Regions from separate parts of the Staphylococcus ursi genome, predicted to be linked through region 2. Evidence: riboswitches for the same ligand, from Rfam matches in the RefSeq annotation. Region 2 holds a riboswitch; each other region holds the start of a gene.
The links. Region 2 has a riboswitch for S-adenosylmethionine ahead of GZH82_RS10760 (methionine ABC transporter ATP-binding protein). Riboswitches for the same ligand answer to the same signal wherever they lie in the genome.
Positions count from the first base shown of each region.

Region 1: linked by a shared signal. The riboswitch ahead of GZH82_RS01710 (LLM class flavin-dependent oxidoreductase) and the one ahead of GZH82_RS10760 (methionine ABC transporter ATP-binding protein) in region 2 are both predicted to bind S-adenosylmethionine.
Region 3: linked by a shared signal. The riboswitch ahead of GZH82_RS09450 (M20 family metallopeptidase) and the one ahead of GZH82_RS10760 (methionine ABC transporter ATP-binding protein) in region 2 are both predicted to bind S-adenosylmethionine.
Region 4: linked by a shared signal. The riboswitch ahead of metX (homoserine O-acetyltransferase MetX) and the one ahead of GZH82_RS10760 (methionine ABC transporter ATP-binding protein) in region 2 are both predicted to bind S-adenosylmethionine.

Region 1 covers NZ_CP048279.1:386,127-390,850, forward strand. The annotation lists SAM riboswitch class I at 112-210, shown strand; gene GZH82_RS01705 (O-acetylhomoserine aminocarboxypropyltransferase/cysteine synthase family protein) at 275-1,552, shown strand; SAM riboswitch class I at 1,716-1,816, shown strand; gene GZH82_RS01710 (LLM class flavin-dependent oxidoreductase) at 1,863-3,242, shown strand; gene GZH82_RS01715 (sodium:solute symporter family protein) at 3,253-4,724, shown strand, end outside.
Region 2 covers NZ_CP048279.1:2,281,543-2,286,266, reverse strand. The annotation lists gene GZH82_RS10790 (nitroreductase family protein) at 1-21, shown strand, start outside; gene GZH82_RS10785 (thioredoxin family protein) at 153-473, opposite strand; gene GZH82_RS10780 (arsenate reductase family protein) at 758-1,114, shown strand; gene gcvH (glycine cleavage system protein GcvH) at 1,188-1,568, shown strand; gene GZH82_RS10770 (toprim domain-containing protein) at 1,647-2,042, shown strand; gene GZH82_RS10765 (thioredoxin family protein) at 2,005-2,325, shown strand; SAM riboswitch class I at 2,363-2,470, shown strand; gene GZH82_RS10760 (methionine ABC transporter ATP-binding protein) at 2,569-3,597, shown strand; gene GZH82_RS10755 (methionine ABC transporter permease) at 3,590-4,285, shown strand; gene GZH82_RS10750 (MetQ/NlpA family ABC transporter substrate-binding protein) at 4,311-4,724, shown strand, end outside.
Region 3 covers NZ_CP048279.1:2,029,683-2,034,406, reverse strand. The annotation lists gene GZH82_RS09465 (pyrimidine-nucleoside phosphorylase) at 1-1,265, shown strand, start outside; gene GZH82_RS09460 (DoxX family protein) at 1,277-1,630, shown strand; gene GZH82_RS09455 (S-ribosylhomocysteine lyase) at 1,690-2,160, opposite strand; SAM riboswitch class I at 2,457-2,562, shown strand; gene GZH82_RS09450 (M20 family metallopeptidase) at 2,661-3,845, shown strand; gene ldmS (L-aspartate--L-methionine ligase LdmS) at 3,850-4,724, shown strand, end outside.
Region 4 covers NZ_CP048279.1:13,499-18,222, reverse strand. The annotation lists gene GZH82_RS00075 (DHH family phosphoesterase) at 1-256, opposite strand, end outside; gene GZH82_RS00070 (DUF2232 domain-containing protein) at 261-1,094, opposite strand; gene metX (homoserine O-acetyltransferase MetX) at 1,405-2,370, opposite strand; SAM riboswitch class I at 2,454-2,558, opposite strand; gene GZH82_RS00060 (AzlD domain-containing protein) at 2,626-2,955, opposite strand; gene GZH82_RS00055 (AzlC family ABC transporter permease) at 2,952-3,644, opposite strand; gene serS (serine--tRNA ligase) at 3,957-4,724, opposite strand, start outside.

The sequences.
Region 1 (4,724 bases), 1.0 Mb from region 2:
GGAATGTTAGATAGACTTGTTGTATCATTAAAAGCCAATAAAACACCCGCACGGTTATTGCATTGGCCGTTCTATTTGCGCGATACATCTTGCATTTTAACAATTGAATCATACTTATCAAGATTGGTGGAGGGACAGGCCCTTTGAAACCAGGCAACCTATTCAGTTAGGTGCTAATTCCTGCAGGTGATTTTACCTGAGAGATAAGTCTTCTAGTAAAAGTCTATCTTTATCAGGTAGGCTTTTATTTTTTTATTATTAGGGGGAATGTCAAATGACAAGTGATTTTAAATTTGAAACGTTGCAATTGCACTCAGGACAAGAAGTCGACGAAAGTAGCCATTCACGTGCTTTACCGATTTACCAAACGACATCTTTTACTTTTGATGATACGGCACATGCGGCGAATTTATTCGGCTTAGATGAACTTGGAAATATTTATACACGTCTGATGAATCCTACGACGAACGTTCTTGAAACACGTGTGGCTGAACTTGAAGGGGGTGTCGCTGGTGTAGCGGTTGCTTCAGGTATGGCAGCTATCACGTATGCGATTCAAGCTGTCGCGCAGAAGGGTGATCATATCGTAGCAAGTTCTACATTATATGGCGGGACACATACACTTTTCACACATACGTTACCGAAATATGGGATTGATGTCACATTAGTAGATACGAAAGAAGTCAGTCATATAAAAAATGCGCTTCAAGACAATACGAAGGCATTATTTGTAGAAACCATTGGGAATCCAGAAGGCAATATTGAGGATTTCGATGCACTTGTAGCAATTACAAAAGCACAAGGTATACCACTTATTGTTGATAATACATTCGCGACGCCTTATCTTTTTCGTCCGATTGAATATGGGGCGAACATTGTTGTTCACTCTGCGACCAAATTTATTGGTGGGCACGGAACTTCAATGGGTGGTGTCATTGTTGATGCAGGTAACTTTAATTGGGATAATGGCAAGTTTCCAGGATTAAGTGAACCCGATCCGTCTTATCACGGTTTAGTGTTCAGTGAAAAATTTGGAGAAGCCGCACTTGCTTTTAAAATTCGTACAACAATTTTAAGAGATACAGGAGCAGCGATCTCACCGTTCAATGCATTTTTACTAACGCAAGGCTTAGAGACGCTTTCATTACGGTTAGAACGTCATGTGGAAAATGCTGAAAAAGTTGCACAATATCTTGAAAAGCATGACAAAGTCGCATGGGTTAAATATGCTGGCTTACCGACGAGTGAATATTACGACTTGAAAGAGAAGTATTTACCAAAAGGCGCAAGTTCCATCTTTACCTTTGGTGTCAAAGGTGGATACGAAGCCGGCAAAAAATTTATTGAAGGCTTAGAATTATTTTCTTTATTAGCGAATGTAGGAGACGCAAAGTCACTTGTTATTCATCCCGCATCCACGACGCATCAACAATTGACGGAATCAGAACAAACAGCAGCAGGTATTGCCCCTGAGACGATTCGTCTTTCGATCGGCCTTGAGCATATCGATGATATTATTGCGGATTTGGAAAAAGGCTTTGCCAAAATTTAACTTGTAAGCGTCACACAAAATGAAAATAAAGGGAAATTCATGATCCGATAGATTGAAATGAACGCTTTTAAATCGTAAAACATCATATGAAAAATGTAGTTGTTCTATCGGTCATTGTTTTACCTTTCATTAATTAAAAAACACCCCATGAATGTACATCATCGTCTTATCAAGAGAGATGGAGGGACTGGCCCGATGAAATCTCGGCAACAGGAATTAATTCACTGTGCCAATTCCAGTAGCGCAATTGCTAGAAGATAAGTCAACTTTCACTATGCCTTATCTTCCTATTTTTTAGGAGGTAATGTTCATGACACGAAAACAAATTCATTTTAACGGATTCGTCCAAAATTCTCCCTCTCCGCATGCTTCAGGTTTATGGAAACACCCAAAAGATAAAGGAGCGACACACCACAATTTAAAATATTGGACGGATATTGCTCAAACTTTAGAGCGTGGTTTATTTGATGGTATTTTTATTGCTGATGTGTTGGGGACTTATAGTGTTTACAACCAGTCCCATGACGCCGCAGTGAAACATGCCGTTCAACTCCCCGCACACGATCCTATTCCGCTCGTTTCTGCCATTGCAGCGGTAACTGAGCATATTGGTATTGCACCTACTGTCTCTACTACCTATGCACAGCCATATAAATTGGCACGTCAATTATCTACACTCGATCATCTGACCAATGGCCGATTAGGTTGGAATGTTGTAACGTCTTATTTAGAAAGCGAGGCAGTGAACTTAGGCTTAAAAGAGCGCTTGCCTAAAGCGTTGCGTTACAACCGTGCAGACGAATTTTTGCAAGTGAGCTATCAGTTGTGGGAAGACAGTTGGGAAGACGATGCGGTTGTTAAAGCACGTGAGATAGACACGTATGCTGATCCTTCTAAAGTTCATGCGATTCATCATAAAGGTACATTTTTCGATATACCCGGACCGCATCTTGTAGAGCCTTCTCCTCAAAGAACGCCTGTCTTATTTCAAGCAGGTGCCTCCGAAAAAGGCAAAACATTTGCTGCAAAGCATGCAGAGGCTGTGTTTACAAAACATACCTCTATTGAATCGTTGCGAGCGTATGTCACAGACATTCGGACAAGGGCACAACAATTTGGCCGTAATGGAGAAGATATACTTGTTTTTCCAATGGTTTTACCTATTATCGGTGAAACTGAAGCAGAGGCTTATGAAAAATATGAAGCGCTTCAAAATGAAGTCAGCTATGAAGGTTCAGTCGCATTGTTAAGTGGACATACGGGTATTGATTTTTCTCAATATGATCCAGATGAATATATCGAAAATATCGAGACAGAAGCGATGCAAGGCAATCTCAATTTATATACAAAAGACCCACATCGAAAATGGACATTGCGAGAAGCGGTGAAAAACCACGGGCTAGGTAATGGAACGGCTAAATTCATCGGCACACCCAAAAAAATTGCTGATCAATTGGAATTGTGGGCGAATGAAGGCGGTGCGGACGGTTTTAATATTGCACAAGCCTATTCTCCAGGTACATTTGAAGAATTTGTCGACTTAATCATTCCTGAATTACAAAAAAGAGGCATATATCGTACAGAATATGAAGGTGAAACTTTACGTGAAAATATGTTTGGCAAAGGCCATACGAAAGTGAAACCGACACATCCCGCACGAAATAAAAAAGCCAATTTAGTACAGATATAGGGGGATGATTATGAATGATGTTAAAGTGTATACATGGATAGGCTTTATTGTCTTTATGGTGCTTATGATTACGGTAGGCTTTGTCAGTTCTAGAAGGATGAACAGTATTTCAGATTTTGCGACTGGCTTTGGAAGGATTGGACCACGCACGCTAGGGTTGTCTTTTGCGGCGACGTATTTAAGTGCTGCAACCTTTCTAGGTTATCCGGGATGGTCGTATGCGTGGGGGCTTAATAATTTATGGTTGTTTTTAGCGATGTTTATCGGTGGTCCTACAGGTGTTTTAATGGTCGCTAAAAGAGTCAGATCATTAAACACAACACAGCAATCCCTCTCACTACCAGATTGGTTGGGCGATTTTTATGACAGTCCTATATTACGTGTTGGGACGGCTTTGATCTTATTATTTAATATTTTCTATATCGCAAGTCAGCTTGTCGCAGGCGCTTTAATTTTCAAACATTTACTCGGTATGAGTTACTTTTCAAGTTTAATTGTTATCACAGTCATTGTTGTGCTTTATGTTTACGTAGGTGGTGCACTTGCAGATATTTATACAGACGCGATACAAGTGATTATTATGGCAGTAGCTGGAATTGTCATTTTTATCTCTGGCATTGTGCTGTTTTGGAAGGGGAGTATCCATGATACGTTTTCGGGTATTGCGCAAAACTTAAACCATCAAAATCATCACTTAGTCCAAGTTTTTAATCCTGAATCCGTTCACTTTCATTCTTTTACAATGATTATCGGTGCGATTATTATTCAATGGGCTTTTGCGTCAGCACCGCACTTATTTAATAAAATTTTAGGTTTAAAAAGTGAAAAAGATTTAGGCCGCATGATTCGAACTTATATTTTTGTGATGTCACTCTGTTTACTTGTTCTTTTTGGCGGTATTTATAGCCGCGTAGCAATAGGTGGACAAGTCGCAAGTTCAGATTTAGCCTTACTACAATATATAGAATGGGCGTTTCCTGCTGCCATTGTTGCTTTATTCGGTGTCGTTATATTGGCAGCGGCTATGTCAACGACAGATGGTTTGTTTGTGTCTATTTCTACAGTGTTTGCGAATGATTTATTTTTAAAACTGATTGTCAAACAAAAGTGGGTGGATGTTGAAGAACAGAAAGCCAATCGAATTGCTTTTCGTATTAGTCGTGTTTCTGTACCGATTGTAGGGCTTTTATCGTTTTTATTAGTTTTGAAGCCACCGCTTTATATGAGTGACCTCATGTGGATTGGGATTTCGGGTATTGCAGCCGGTACAATGGGCCCTATTTTGCACGCGGTATATGCGAAACGAAAAGCACCCGCCCGTGCAGCAGAACTTTCGATGGTTGTTGGTTTAGTGTCTTATCTTGTCATTTATTTTGGCGGTGTGATTCCAAGTACAATGTCTGCCGGTGCTGTTGCGACTGTTTTTGGCATACTGACCATTACCGTGACTTCTTATGTCATGCATCATCGAGCACGCCAACT
Region 2 (4,724 bases):
GCGATGATTACAGAGTTTTAAAAGGGACTGTATCGCTTTACATTGTTGAGGCTGCATCTTCAATCGATGTGAAGGACTTGGATATTAAAAAATAAAGGAAGAGGCTAGGACACAATGAAGTATTCCTGGCCTCTTCCTATGAAAATTGAAAACTAGCCTAAACTTTCAGCCAAATAGCTTTCGACTTGTTCAGGTGACTTAGCATTGGCAGAATGTAAGTGATGTAGCTTTTTGCCATTTTGGAAAATTAAAAGGCTCGGAATTCCCATCACTTCATATTGCGTTGCTGCTTCTTCTAATTCGTCGCGATTTACTGCATACCATTCATATTGGTTATATTTTTCAACGATAGGGTCAATCCACATATCCATCGCTCTACAGTCAGGGCACCAACCTGCTTCGAATTTAATAATGACAGGTTCATTACTTTGAATCACTTGATTGAATGCATCCATAGTTGTAATACTTTGCATGTTAGACCTCTCCTTTTAACTGATAAGTAACGATATTATAACGAATTTTATAAGAGAAGTCACCCGTACAAATCGAGGAGCAGTCTTTGCGATGTATGGAAAGTGCTCGAAAAAGTGGTCGGAAGTTAACTTGAAAAAGTAATTGCAGTGATGGGAATCAATTTGTTGCTATTTATTTGTTATAGCGCAAAAGTTGTTTATGTTGAAACTTGCATGCTAAAAATACAAGCATTTTAAATAATAATTTGTTATATTTGAATTAATTTGAACGAGGAGGTTTAATGATGATCAAATTTTATCAATATCTAAACTGCACAACGTGTAAAAAAGCAGCCAAGTTTTTATCAGATAATGGCGTGAGCTTTGAACCTATTGATATTACACAACATACACCGACAAAAGAAGAATTTCGTCAAATCATTGAGAAATCAGATTTAGATATTAAAAAATTTTTCAACACGCACGGTGCAAAATATAAGGAACTGAATTTAAAAGATCGATTAGGTGATATGAGTGATGAAGAAAAATTAGAATTACTCGCATCTGATGGCATGTTAGTGAAAAGACCACTTGCGGTTTCGGGTGATACGGTAACTGTTGGTTTTAAAGAAGCTGACTATCGTGACATTTGGGTGTCATAAAATAGTTGATTGAACCGTTGCAATGTGTCATGATTAACTTGTAACCGTAATCATTAAATAGGAGGGGATTCAAGTGGCAGTGCCAAGTGGATTAAAATATTCAAAAGAACATGAATGGGTAAAAGTTGAAGGAAATACTGCAATCATTGGTATTACTGACTTTGCGCAAAGCGAACTTGGTGATATCGTTTTCGTTGAGCTTCCAGAAGTGGATGATGAAGTATCAGAAGGCGAAACTTTTGGTAGTGTAGAATCTGTTAAAACAGTATCTGAATTATATTCTCCAGTTTCTGGTAAAGTCGTTGCAGTGAATGAAAACTTAGAGGATTCACCAGAAGCAGTTAACGAATCACCATATGAGGAAGCTTGGATGGTTAAAGTTGAATTAAAAGATGAAAGTGAACTAGACGCATTATTAGATGCAGCTGGTTACGAAAAAATGATTGGCGAATAATATCAAAATGAGAACTCCTAGGTAATTTTATTATCAAGGAGTTTTTTATACTCAAATATTTTTTAGAAGGTGAAGACCATGACGATGATCCATAAGGTTATTGTTGTTGAAGGGAAATCTGATAAAAAACGTGTTCAAGAGGTGTTGTTGGAACCTGTCGAAATCGTTTGTACACATGGGACGATGGGAATCGAAAAGTTAGACAATATGATTGAATATCTGTATGATAAACAAGTCTACATTTTAGTAGATGCAGATGCAGAAGGTCGTCGCATTCGCAAATGGTTTACGACATATTTGAGTGAAAGTACAGACATCTATATTGATACGAAATATAGTGAAGTTGCCCGTTGTCCACGCGATTACCTCTCAAACGTATTGCAGCATTTTGATTTTAAAGTGAAGCAAGACTTTTATGTAAAAGGGAAGTATTCATATGAAGAGTGTTTCAAAGCAATCGAACAATATATCTGAGCATTTTAATCAAAGTGTTCATCTGATTTTTGGGTATACACCGATGTGTGGCACATGCAAAATATCAGAACGCATGCTTGATATCGCAAATGAAATGACACAGCTTCCGATTGTGAAGTTGGATTTGAATTATCACCCTGAATGGAGTCAAGAAAAAGAAATTCAATCGGTCCCTATTTTAATGATTATGCGCTATAATCAAGAAGCAGAGCGACTCTATGCATTTCATTCTGTGCCTTACTTGTTAGAAAAATTAAAAAAAGTCATTGACGACAGTGAATGACGATGATAATATAATAATCAATCGAATAGTCAGAAAACTCTTATCCAGAGTGGCGGAGGGATGTGCCCTATGAAGCCCGGCAACCGTCTAAGTTATAGAAATGGTGCCAATTCACATAAAGTATTTTTACTTTTGAAGATGAGAGAAAAGCAATCTACATTCATGCTTTCTCTTTTATCTTTAAAAAGGGGAAGCATTTTTTATTTTCAAATTTTTTAAAGTAGCAACACGGGGAGGAACAGTATGATCACACTTAAAAATATAGTGAAAAAGTACGAAAGCAAAACGAAATCTGTTACTGCTGTAGATGGCGTCAATCTCGAAATTGGAAAAGGTAAGATTTACGGCATTATTGGATTTTCGGGTGCAGGTAAAAGTACTTTAGTCCGTTTATTTAATCATTTAGAAAAACCGACATCAGGGGAAGTGGTTATTGGTGGTGACAATATCGGGCAATTAAGTCCAGCTGAGTTACGTCAAAAGCGTCAAAAAGTGAGTATGATTTTCCAACATTTCAATTTATTGTGGTCAAGAACTGTACTAGACAACATTATTTTTCCACTTGAAATTGCTGGCGTGCCGAAAAATGAAGCGAACGCACGTGCACAAGAATTAGTCACACGCGTTGGGCTACAAGGGAGAGAACATGCGTATCCATCAGAATTATCAGGAGGACAAAAGCAACGTGTTGGTATCGCGCGTGCATTGGCTAATGATCCAGAAGTCTTGTTATGTGATGAGGCCACAAGTGCATTGGACCCACAAACAACCGACGAAATTTTAGATTTGTTGTTACAACTCAAAAACGAGAAAAACTTAACGATTATTATGATTACACATGAAATGCACGTCATTCGTCGTATTTGTGATGAAGTTGCAGTCATGGAAAATGGTCGTGTGATTGAAGAAGGCAAAGTATCACACATTTTCGAGCACCCACAACATCAAGTGACACGCCGATTCGTTCAAGATGATTTGAAACCGAGTGATGATAGTGAAGATTTAGCGCAAACTTTTAAATTAGGCAAAGATGAAGTATTGGCTAAACTCATTTTTTCTGGTGAGAATACGACGCATCCAGTTGTGTCACACTTAACACAGACACATGGGATTTCAGTGAATATTTTAGAGGGCAATATTAAGCATTCTAAAACGGGTACATTAGGTTATTTATTAGTGCACATTGAACAGTTTTCGAGCATTAACTTTGACCAAATTCAGGCAGAGTTAAAAGCACAAAACGTTGAGATAGAGGTGGTCAGTCATGGGTAAAAGTTTTAGCGAAATCTTGCAAGAAATGATTACAATGCCAAATATACGTTGGCCTGATGTATGGGAAGCGACGTACGAAACATTGTATATGACCATTATCTCGACAGCATTTTCGTTCGTGTTAGGGCTTATCCTAGGCGTGATTTTGTTTTTAACATCGAAAAGCGAATCCAAAATCGGTCGTGTATTTTATAGCATTGTATCGTTTGTTGTGAACTTATTCAGAGCGATTCCATTTATCATTTTAATCTTACTCTTAATTCCGTTCACAAGTTTAGTACTCGGTACAATTAGTGGTCCGACAGGTGCGTTACCTGCATTAATTATCGGTGCTTCACCATTCTACGGACGTTTAGTTGAGATTGCTTTGAAAGAAATTGACAAAGGTGTCATCGAAGCGGCACGTTCAATGGGGGCAACAACTTGGAATATTATACTTAAAGTGTTAATTCCAGAATCATTGCCAGCGCTCATTTCAGGGATTACTGTGACAGCAATTGCGTTAGTAGGATCTACAGCAGTGGCAGGTGTTATCGGTGCAGGTGGTTTAGGGAACTTGGCATACTTAACAGGTTTCACGCGTAACCAAAATGACGTCATTTTAGTTTCAACGATTTTAATATTAATTTTGGTATTTATTATTCAATTCTTAGGTGATTGGATAACGAATAAAATAGATAAACGCTAATAATAGTGAAGAGGAGATTGTATTAATGAAAAGATTTTTATCGATTATTGTTGTTCTTGTTGTTGCAGTTGCTTTAGCCGCTTGTGGAAATGGTTCTGATAGTAAAAAAGAAGACAAAAAGATTGTTGTTGGGGCATCCCCTGCGCCACACGCTGAAATCTTAGAACAAGCAAAACCATTATTGAAAGATAAAGGTTACGATTTAGAAATTAAAACAATTAATGATTACACAACACCAAACAAATTATTAGATGCTGGGGAATTAGATGCTAACTTTTTCCAACATACACCTTATTTAGACACTGAGAAAAAAGACAAAGGTTATAAAATTGAATCTGCTGGTAATGTTCATTTAGAACCTATGGCTGTTTATTCAAAAAAATATAAAAGCTTAAAAGATTTACCAAAAGGGGCAGAAATTTTCGTTTCTAACAACCCA
Region 3 (4,724 bases), 250 kb from region 2:
GACATGCTTTAACGAAAGAAGAAATTGAATTTGTCGTAAAGGGTTATACAAATGATGACATTCCTGATTATCAAATGTCTAGTTTAGCAATGGCAATTTTTTTCCAAGATATGACAGATGAAGAACGTGCGCACTTAACGATGGCGATGGTGGAATCGGGTGATCAAATCGACCTCTCTAACATTGAAGGGATTAAAGTCGACAAGCACTCAACAGGTGGTGTAGGTGATACAACGACACTTGTTCTTGCGCCATTAGTTGCGGCATTAGATATACCTGTTGCGAAAATGAGTGGTCGTGGTTTAGGTCATACAGGTGGCACGATTGATAAATTAGAATCAGTAGAAGGCTTCCACGTTGAAATTTCAGAAGAAACATTCGTGAAGTTAGTGAATGAAGATCGTGTAGCAGTCATTGGTCAAACAGGTAATTTAACGCCTGCAGACAAAAAGATTTATGCGCTCCGTGATGTAACAGCGACAGTGAACTCTATTCCATTAATTGCGTCATCAATTATGAGTAAAAAAATTGCAGCGGGTGCTGATGCGATTGTATTAGACGTTAAAACGGGTAACGGCGCATTTATGAAAACTGTTGAAGATGCTGAACAATTGGCACATGCAATGGTTAAAATTGGTAACCAAGTTGGACGTCAAACGATGGCGATGATTTCTGATATGAGCCAGCCACTCGGTCGTGCGATTGGTAACGCGCTCGAATTGCAAGAAGCGATCGATACGTTGAAAGGTGATGGTCCTGAAGATTTAACAGAACTTGTATTAACTTTAGGCTCTCAAATGGTTGTGCTTGCTCAAAAAGCGAAAGATTTAGATGAAGCACGTGGTATGTTACAAGAAGTGATTGATAACGGTAAAGCACTAGAAAAATTCAAAACATTCTTAAGCAATCAAGGTGGAGACGCATCTGTTGTCGATGATCCATCAAAATTACCAACGGCACAATATCAATTTGAATTACCAGCCAAACGTAGCGGTGTCGTTTCGGAAATGATTGCCAATGAAATCGGTATTGCTTCAATGATGTTAGGTGCGGGTCGTCAAACAAAAGAAGATGTCATTGATTTAGCAGTGGGGCTCGTATTGAACAAAAAAGTCGGTGATCGTGTAGAAGAAGGCGAATCATTATTGACGATTTATGCGAATAGTGAAGATGTAGAACAAGTCAAACAAAAATTGTATGATAACATTACTATTTCAGACCACGCAGAACAGCCACAGCTCATTCATACAATCATTACTGAATAAAGGATGATAGGATGAAAAAACTAGGTCGAATCGTATTAGGTCTCGCATTTATAGCAATTGGTGTCTTACATTTTACGAGAGAGCGCCAATTTAGAAATATTGTGCCGGCATATTTACCTTTACGTAAAACAGCTGTACTTGTGACAGGTGTGTGCGAAATTGTAATCGGTGTGTTGTTAGTGTTGCGACGCCCGTCAAACGCATTGAAAAATTGGATTAACGCATTTTTACTTGCCGTTTTTCCTGCCAACATTTATATGGCACGTAAAAAATTGCCATTAGGTGACAAACCATTATCGGATACTGCTTTATACGGACGTCTCCCGATGCAATTTGTATTGATGTATATGATTAAGAAATTATAGTGAAAAATAAACCGAGGAACCACACAGTAAAATCGTGTCGTTGCTCGGTTTTTAAATACTTATTTGCCAGTACCAAAGACGTCATGCCATTGGACACGTTTGTCTAAAAAGGCTTGTGCGATTTCTTTTGCACCTTCTAATGAGTGTGAAGCAGCCCAACCGCATTGAACTTCATTGCACGCAGGCACTTCATCAGCGGCTAAAACATCTTGTAACGTTTGTTCGACAATGTTTAACACATCATCATAATCGGTATGGTTAATGAAAGAGACGTAGAACCCTGTTTGGCAACCCATTGGACTTAAGTCGACTACTTTGTCTGAATGGTTACGAATATTTTCAGCCATTAAATGTTCTAAAGAATGAAGTCCTGGCATTTCCATATGTTCTTTGTTAGGTTGTTTGAAGCGAATATCATATTTGTAAATGTCATCTCCATTGAGCCCTTGCATTTTACCCGCAAGACGAATATATGGTGCGACCACTTTCGTATGATCTAAATTAAAACTTTCAACGTTCATTATTGGCATTGGTATGACCTCCTTCATGTTTAAATCCATTTTAACATATTCCAATCAAGATGAAAGGGGGGCGACAAAGTTTTTAAATGCCGATATAATAGGGAAAGGAGCTTTAAACTTATTATTACGAGTGGTTTAATATGAATTGATGCATTAAAAAATTTTTTGTGAGTCAGCGCAAAGTCGTTGAGACATGAAAATGTGATGCAAAAAGAGTAAAATATAGTATGAAAATTTTGAAGAGTGTTAAAAATAACATGACAAAGTGCGGAAAATTCGTTAAAATAATTACAAAATTGAATCAATATTTATCAAGAGCGGTGGAGGGAATTGGCCCGATGAAACCCAGCAACCTCATCGTACGGCGATAAAGGTGCGAATTCCAACAGTGTAAATGCTGAAAGATAAATGAAGGCAGAGATGTTATCACATATATACATCAGTCACACTTATCAATGTTTGTGTTGGATGTAAATGGGGATAACATTTTTTGTTTAAGGAGGAGTAACATGGTGACAACGGTAGAGCAACGTATTTTAGATTATATCGATCAACATAGATGGGCTTATATAGATATGAGTCATCAAATTCATGGACGTCCAGAACTCGGTAACGAAGAAATTTTTGCATCGCGTTTGCTGATTGAAAATTTAAAAGAACACAATTTTGAAGTTGAGCGCGACATTGCAGGGCATTCTACAGGTTTTATTGCGACATACGACTCGGAAGTTGAGGGGCCGACCATCAGTTATCTCGCTGAATATGATGCATTGCCAGGTTTAGGGCATGCTTGCGGTCATAATATTATTGGAACATCAAGCATGTTAGCAGCTATTGCATTAAAACAAGTGGTAGATGACATTGGCGGTAAAGTCATTCTGTTCGGTTGTCCGGCAGAAGAAGGTGGCGAAAATGGGAGTGCGAAGGCATCATACGTTCGAGAAGGGCTCTTTGACGACGTCGATGTTGCCTTAATGATTCATCCGGGTAATGAAACGTATTCGACTATTCCAACACTTGCTGTAGACGTACTAGATATTAAGTTTTACGGCCAAAGTGCGCACGCTTCAGAAAATGCTGCAGAAGCACGCAACGCTTTAGATGCAATGTTGAGCTATTTTAATGGGGTCGCACAACTCCGTCAACATATTAAAAAGACTGAACGTGTGCATGGCGTCATTTTAGATGGCGGTCAAGCAGCGAACATTATTCCTGACTTTACGCATGCGCGGTTTTACACACGTGCAACGACAAGAAAAGACTTGGATGTACTCACTTCAAGAGTGCATGATATTGCGCGTGGTGCAGCGATACAAACGGGATGTGATTTTGAATTTGAACCGATTCAAAACGGTGTGAACGAATTCATTAAATCACCGTTGTTAGATCAATTATTCGAACATTATGCAACGGAACTTGGTGAAGAAGTCAGTCATGATGATTTTGGCTACGGTTCGACTGATACGGGGAATGTCAGTCATGTCGTGCCAACGATTCATCCGCACGTCAAAATTGGTCCAAGAAGTTTAGTCGGCCATACTCACCGTTTTCGTGAAGCTGCAGCAAGTCCAATGGGGGATGACGCACTCATTAAAGGCGCAAAAATGATCGCATTAATGGGGGCCAAGTTAATACAAGATCAAACGTTATTAGCCGAGATACAAAAGGAGCATCAACATAAAAGGGAGAAATGACAAAATGACACACAATATTCAATATCGAAGTCAATTAACAATGGGAGAAATTTATGACACGAACATCGTTTACACGTCAAGACCCTCATATGTGTCGAATCCTTGGTTAGCACCAGATGAACATCAATCCAACTTTTTAACAGGGCGTGAATTACTGATTGCACAATTGCCAGTCATCGTTCATGAAGCGAGTGTCACTGACAGATTACAACAGTTATTTCAACTCATAGGACGAGAAATTCCGGATAATGTCATTACGTTTCACGACCAAGAAAGTTATGAACAGACATTAAAACGACTGACAGAAGAGGAAGCGCGTTTAATTTATTTCCAATATGTCCATGGGGATAATATTGTTGACGCGAATCACTATGCGATGGACAAACAGTTATTCAAAGACTTAAACAACAAATCATTAATTCCGAAATGGACGGGTGGCCAATATGTGCCTGAGCGCGAAATTGTCGCATTTCAAGATTTCAAAACGGCAGTCCAACAGTGGGAGTTACCGCTCGTCATTAAACCAGGAGATGACTTGCCGACTGCAGGGGGTTACGGCGTCATGATTTGTTATAACGAAAATGATTTGGAGAAAGCCATCGCACGTGTCGAAAAAGCTGAAGCGGCGACAGACACTTTAATTATCGAACAATGTGTTGAAGCTGTCGATAACTATTGCGTTCAGTTTGCATGGCACCCCGAAGATGGTATCGTGTACTTAGGTTCGGCTAAACAACTGACAAATGCGTATGGCTTTTATAACGGCAACATCAATGCGATAACTGTGCCAGAACAAGTCATTCAAGCAGGGTATGAGATTATGGATATCGCTGTTAAAAAAGGATTTATCGGCATTGCTGGGTTTGATTTACTCGTCGA
Region 4 (4,724 bases), 630 kb from region 2:
CTAGTGGCATCGTCTTAACTGCACGATCACTACCTACTGATATTTTGCCACTCAAATCATCTAAATAACGATCTAAATAACGATAGAAACGTCTAAAAATAAAGATACTGATAATGAGCATGACAAATAACAGAATAGCAGCGATAAACGCAAGCCACTGATTAAAGAAAAAGGATAGACCTACAATGATGATTGCTGTAACGGTAATCACTAAGAAAGGTACGATCAACGCTTTCTTCATTGAATGACGATTCATCTTGTCACCTCTTATCATTTTTTATCATACGTTTTAAATTCAATCCCAAATCGAGTAAACCAATAAGGCGTGTCATTGGATAAAATAGCACACCGACAATCACTAAAATCACTTTTAACGCGCCGGGCATTTTTTTAATAGATGCAAAGAAATGAATAAAACTTAAACCTTGAATAACCAATAAGAAACCTAAAACGATTTGGAAATTAATGCCAATGCTATTCGGCGTAGTGGCAGGTTGTGTTGTAATCGTTGTTAATAATGCCAATGCATACATAATGAAAACTGAACGCTTCATTTGCCAGAAAAAAAGTGGGCGAAATACAGGTGTTGCCACTTTGAACTTACGTAAAATCGGGAAAATGATGAGCAATGTGATGATAGCATAAATTGCAATCGCTACTACAATCATCCCCGGCAACTGTATTGCGAGTTGTTGAAGCGAATTGTTTAAAATCTCTTGTGCTTGTTGATCCAAATTTTCTAACTCTGCAGTTTGATGCACAATTGCACGATACGGTTGCAATAAGTCATCAGCATACGGGATTTTTTTCAAAGTTTGTAAAATCATTATCGCACTTAATGTTAAAACACTTGCCACGAATGTCACTGAATATAAGATGCGCTCTTTAGAAGCACGTTGGACTAATAACTGACTAATAACCATACTTAAAACTAAAATAATGATTAAAAATGTCATCACAAAAACGTTGCCTGTGAGCGTTGAGAGAATTATCGCGATGAGTGCGACTAAGCCAAACGAATGCTTAGATTGGTACCATAAAACGATACCTGGGATTAAACTAAAGCATGCCAAAATAATTGCTAATCCAGGCATAACATGTATAACTAAAGTCACCGCTAACAACGCCACAATGCTGATTAGGGTTGCTTTAGGATTAATTTTCGAAAACAAAGACGCCACTTCCAAACTATTATAGTCTATAAATTCTATTTTACAGGCTTTGTAATATGAATACAATTTGCGCCACATGATTTCACGCGTCTTACAATTGAATTACAAAACGTCACTTTTCTTAAACACATTAGAAAAGCTATATTTTAGCTATTATCCCTAAAATATAGCTTCTTGTCTAGTATTCTTAGTTGACGCAATTATAACAAAAAGGTAACGTTTTCGTCTAAAGTTAGCGTCTAAATCGTGAAACTTTTAGGAAATGATAAAGGTACGGTGCCCAATCGTTAAAATTCAATAAAAAGCCATCATGACCTACATTATCAGGCACAAAGAAATGGCGGTGATATTTGAAATAACAGCCTAACGCAGCGACTTGGTCATCTGGATACAGCAAGTCATCTGTAAAGCCGAGCGTGAGTACTTTCGTGTCTAATGATTGGAATACGTTTGCGACATCATCTCTACCATGGTGAATGTCATGACTATCTAATACATCGAGGAGTGTTAAATAACATTGCAAATCAAACTGTTCTTTAAATTTGTCGCCTTGATGCTTTTGGTATAACACTACTTCATCAGGTGTGAAGCGCGCATCATAACTTTTAGAGGACCGGTACGTTAAAAAGCCGAGTTGCCGCGCGATACTTAACCCTTCTTCTCCTGCTAAATGAATAGCTTGTCTCGCAATTTCATTAAACGCCCGACTATAAGAAGACGTTTTTTCAGTAGCTGCTAAAATGACAGCCTTTTTCACTTCGAATTTTTGATTGTAGAGGAGCTCCATCACTTGCATGCCACCTAATGAGCCACCGATGAGAATGTCGATTTTTTGATGACCTAACGCTTCGATGCCTTTCTCAAGGGCACGCACAATATCTCGCATTGTGAGCTTTTTTGGGAAGTTTGGATCTGTTAAACGAGAACTCGACCCAAATGGACTACCAATCACATTAAATGTTAGAAATTGATAATCATGAACTGGCATATACCCCCCATCAATAATCTCTCGCCACCACCCTGGATTGTCTTCTGTACCATAAGTGAGATGGTTGCCTGTCAACGCATGACATACGACGACGAGTGGTTGGCCAGGATAACCTACATACTCATACCGAAGTTTCAAATTTTCAATCGTTTCACCGGATTCTGTCGTAAATGCACCTAATGCTAATGTGTCCACGTGATAATTCACCATTTTAGTCTGCCCTCCCTCTAAAAATTAAAAAAGTTGTACAACCTTTGACGGCTATACAACGTTCGTAAGTCAGTTTTTAAATGAACTTATCATCCACATGACGTGGTTGGTTGTAGCACCGTACTTATAACGATAAGTGGTTGCTGAAGTGTCACTGGGCCAAATCCCTCAACTTCTCTTAATAAGCTTATTTTTAATTAAAGTTATGTTGTGTCTTTAATCATACCGCAAACCTATCACGTATGCAAATGATTGTTAGAATAATCCGATAGTTCTCAACAATGCCACACTGACCATACCGACAATGACTGTTATCGTTAAACTCCTTGTCCAAAAAGCAATGATAAGTGTCGGAATGAGCGCGATGATAAAGTTCCAATTCAATGTATAACCCATCACACCTCCTTGTTGCTGAATGAATCCATCCACCACTAATGCAGTAAATAAAGTAATCGGAATAAACGTCAGCCACTTGAGCACCTTTTCAGACAGTTCCATACGCGAAATCATGACAAAAGGGGTGATTCTGATGAGTAAAGTGCCAAGTCCTGCTAAAAAGATCGTCCAAAATACGTACATGCTCATCGGTCAATCACCATCCCTATCGTCGCACTTAAAGTCGATGCAAGTAAAATTGCTAAATATGAAGGCAAAAACAAACTGAGTAGTAACATCATAACAATAACAATTGCAACTAAGTAGAGATACACACGTAACTTCGATTTCGTAATGCCCTCAAATTGTGAAATTGCTAAAAAGATAAACATCGCTGTAATCGCATAGTCTAAGCCAAATACTTCTGGATGTTGGAAGAAATCACCTAACAATCCCCCGAGCACAGTGACCAATGCCCAAAATAAGTAGGCCAATAAATTTAAGCCATACATCCACTGATATGTAATCGTGTGCCCTTTCGAATAAGGCGTGATAGCAACAGCAAATGTTTCATCCGTTAACAAAGACCCTACACCTACCCTATGTATCAAATGATCATGTTTGAAATTCGGCGCCAATGTCATACTTAATAAAAACATACGACTATTGACAATCATTGCAGTGAGCACAATGACCCAAATCGGTGTCTGTACGGCAATGAGTGCGATAATAATAAATTGTGCTGCCCCTGCATAAACGAGTAAAGAGAGCAGTAATATTTCTAAAATGTTGAATCCTGATGTGACACTTACAATTCCAAATGAAAAGCCTACCCCAGCATATCCTAGTACAGTTGGGAGACAATCTTGGATACCTTGTTTAAATGTAGTATAAGACATTGAGACTCACCCCCTTGAAAATTTTTCTTATTATAGTACAACTTATCTCATTACGCTATCAAGTCAGTCTTACCTCATACGTACCTCAGCCTAACCTACCGTGTAAAAACACTTTTATAAAGGAGTTTATATAGATTTAATAATATTGAGATAACAATTGATGAGGTATGTCTTATTTTTTACTTTTATTACTTTTTACCCTCCCTTGCCCTCTTCAGACGTAAAAAATCAGAAGTTCGCATATTAAAAATACGAGCTCCTGATTTGATTTCAACTCACCTTTATTTAATTGTTCGTAACTTCATTTTCATCTTATAGAGGTTTAATGACAGTTTGTCCACCCATGAATGGCACTAACGGTTCAGGCACCGTAATCGTACCGTCTTCATTTTGATAGTTCTCTACAATCGCCGCAAATGTACGACCTACTGCTAAACCAGAGCCATTTAACGTATGTGCGTATTCAGGTTTGGCATCTTTATCACGTTTGAAACGGATATTTGCACGACGCGCTTGGAAGTCTACACAGTTTGAACATGAGCTGATTTCTTTGTAGTCATTGTAGCTTGGTAACCATACTTCTAAGTCATATGTTTTACTTGCACCGAAACCAATATCGCCTGTACATAAAATCACGCGACGGTATGGTAAGTTCAATGCTTCAAGAATCGCTTCTGCATTTGATGTCATTTCTTCTAAAGCGTCCCATGAATCTTCAGGTTTTTCGATACGTACCATTTCAACTTTATTGAATTGGTGAAGACGGATTAAACCACGTGTATCACGGCCTGCTGATCCCGCTTCACTTCTGAAACATGCTGATTGACCTGTAAACTTAGCTGGTAAGACACCCGGCTGTACAATTTCGTCTCTATAGTAGTTTGTCAAAGGTACTTCTGCAGTTGGAATTGTGTATAAGCCTTCTTTTTCTACTTTAAATAAATCTTCTTCAAATTTAGGTAATTGTCCTGTACCGTACATCGCTTTAGCATTGACTAATTGAGGCACCATCATTTCGCGGTAACCGTGTTGTGTCGTATGCATCGTAATCATAAAGTTCATTAACGCACGCTCTAATTT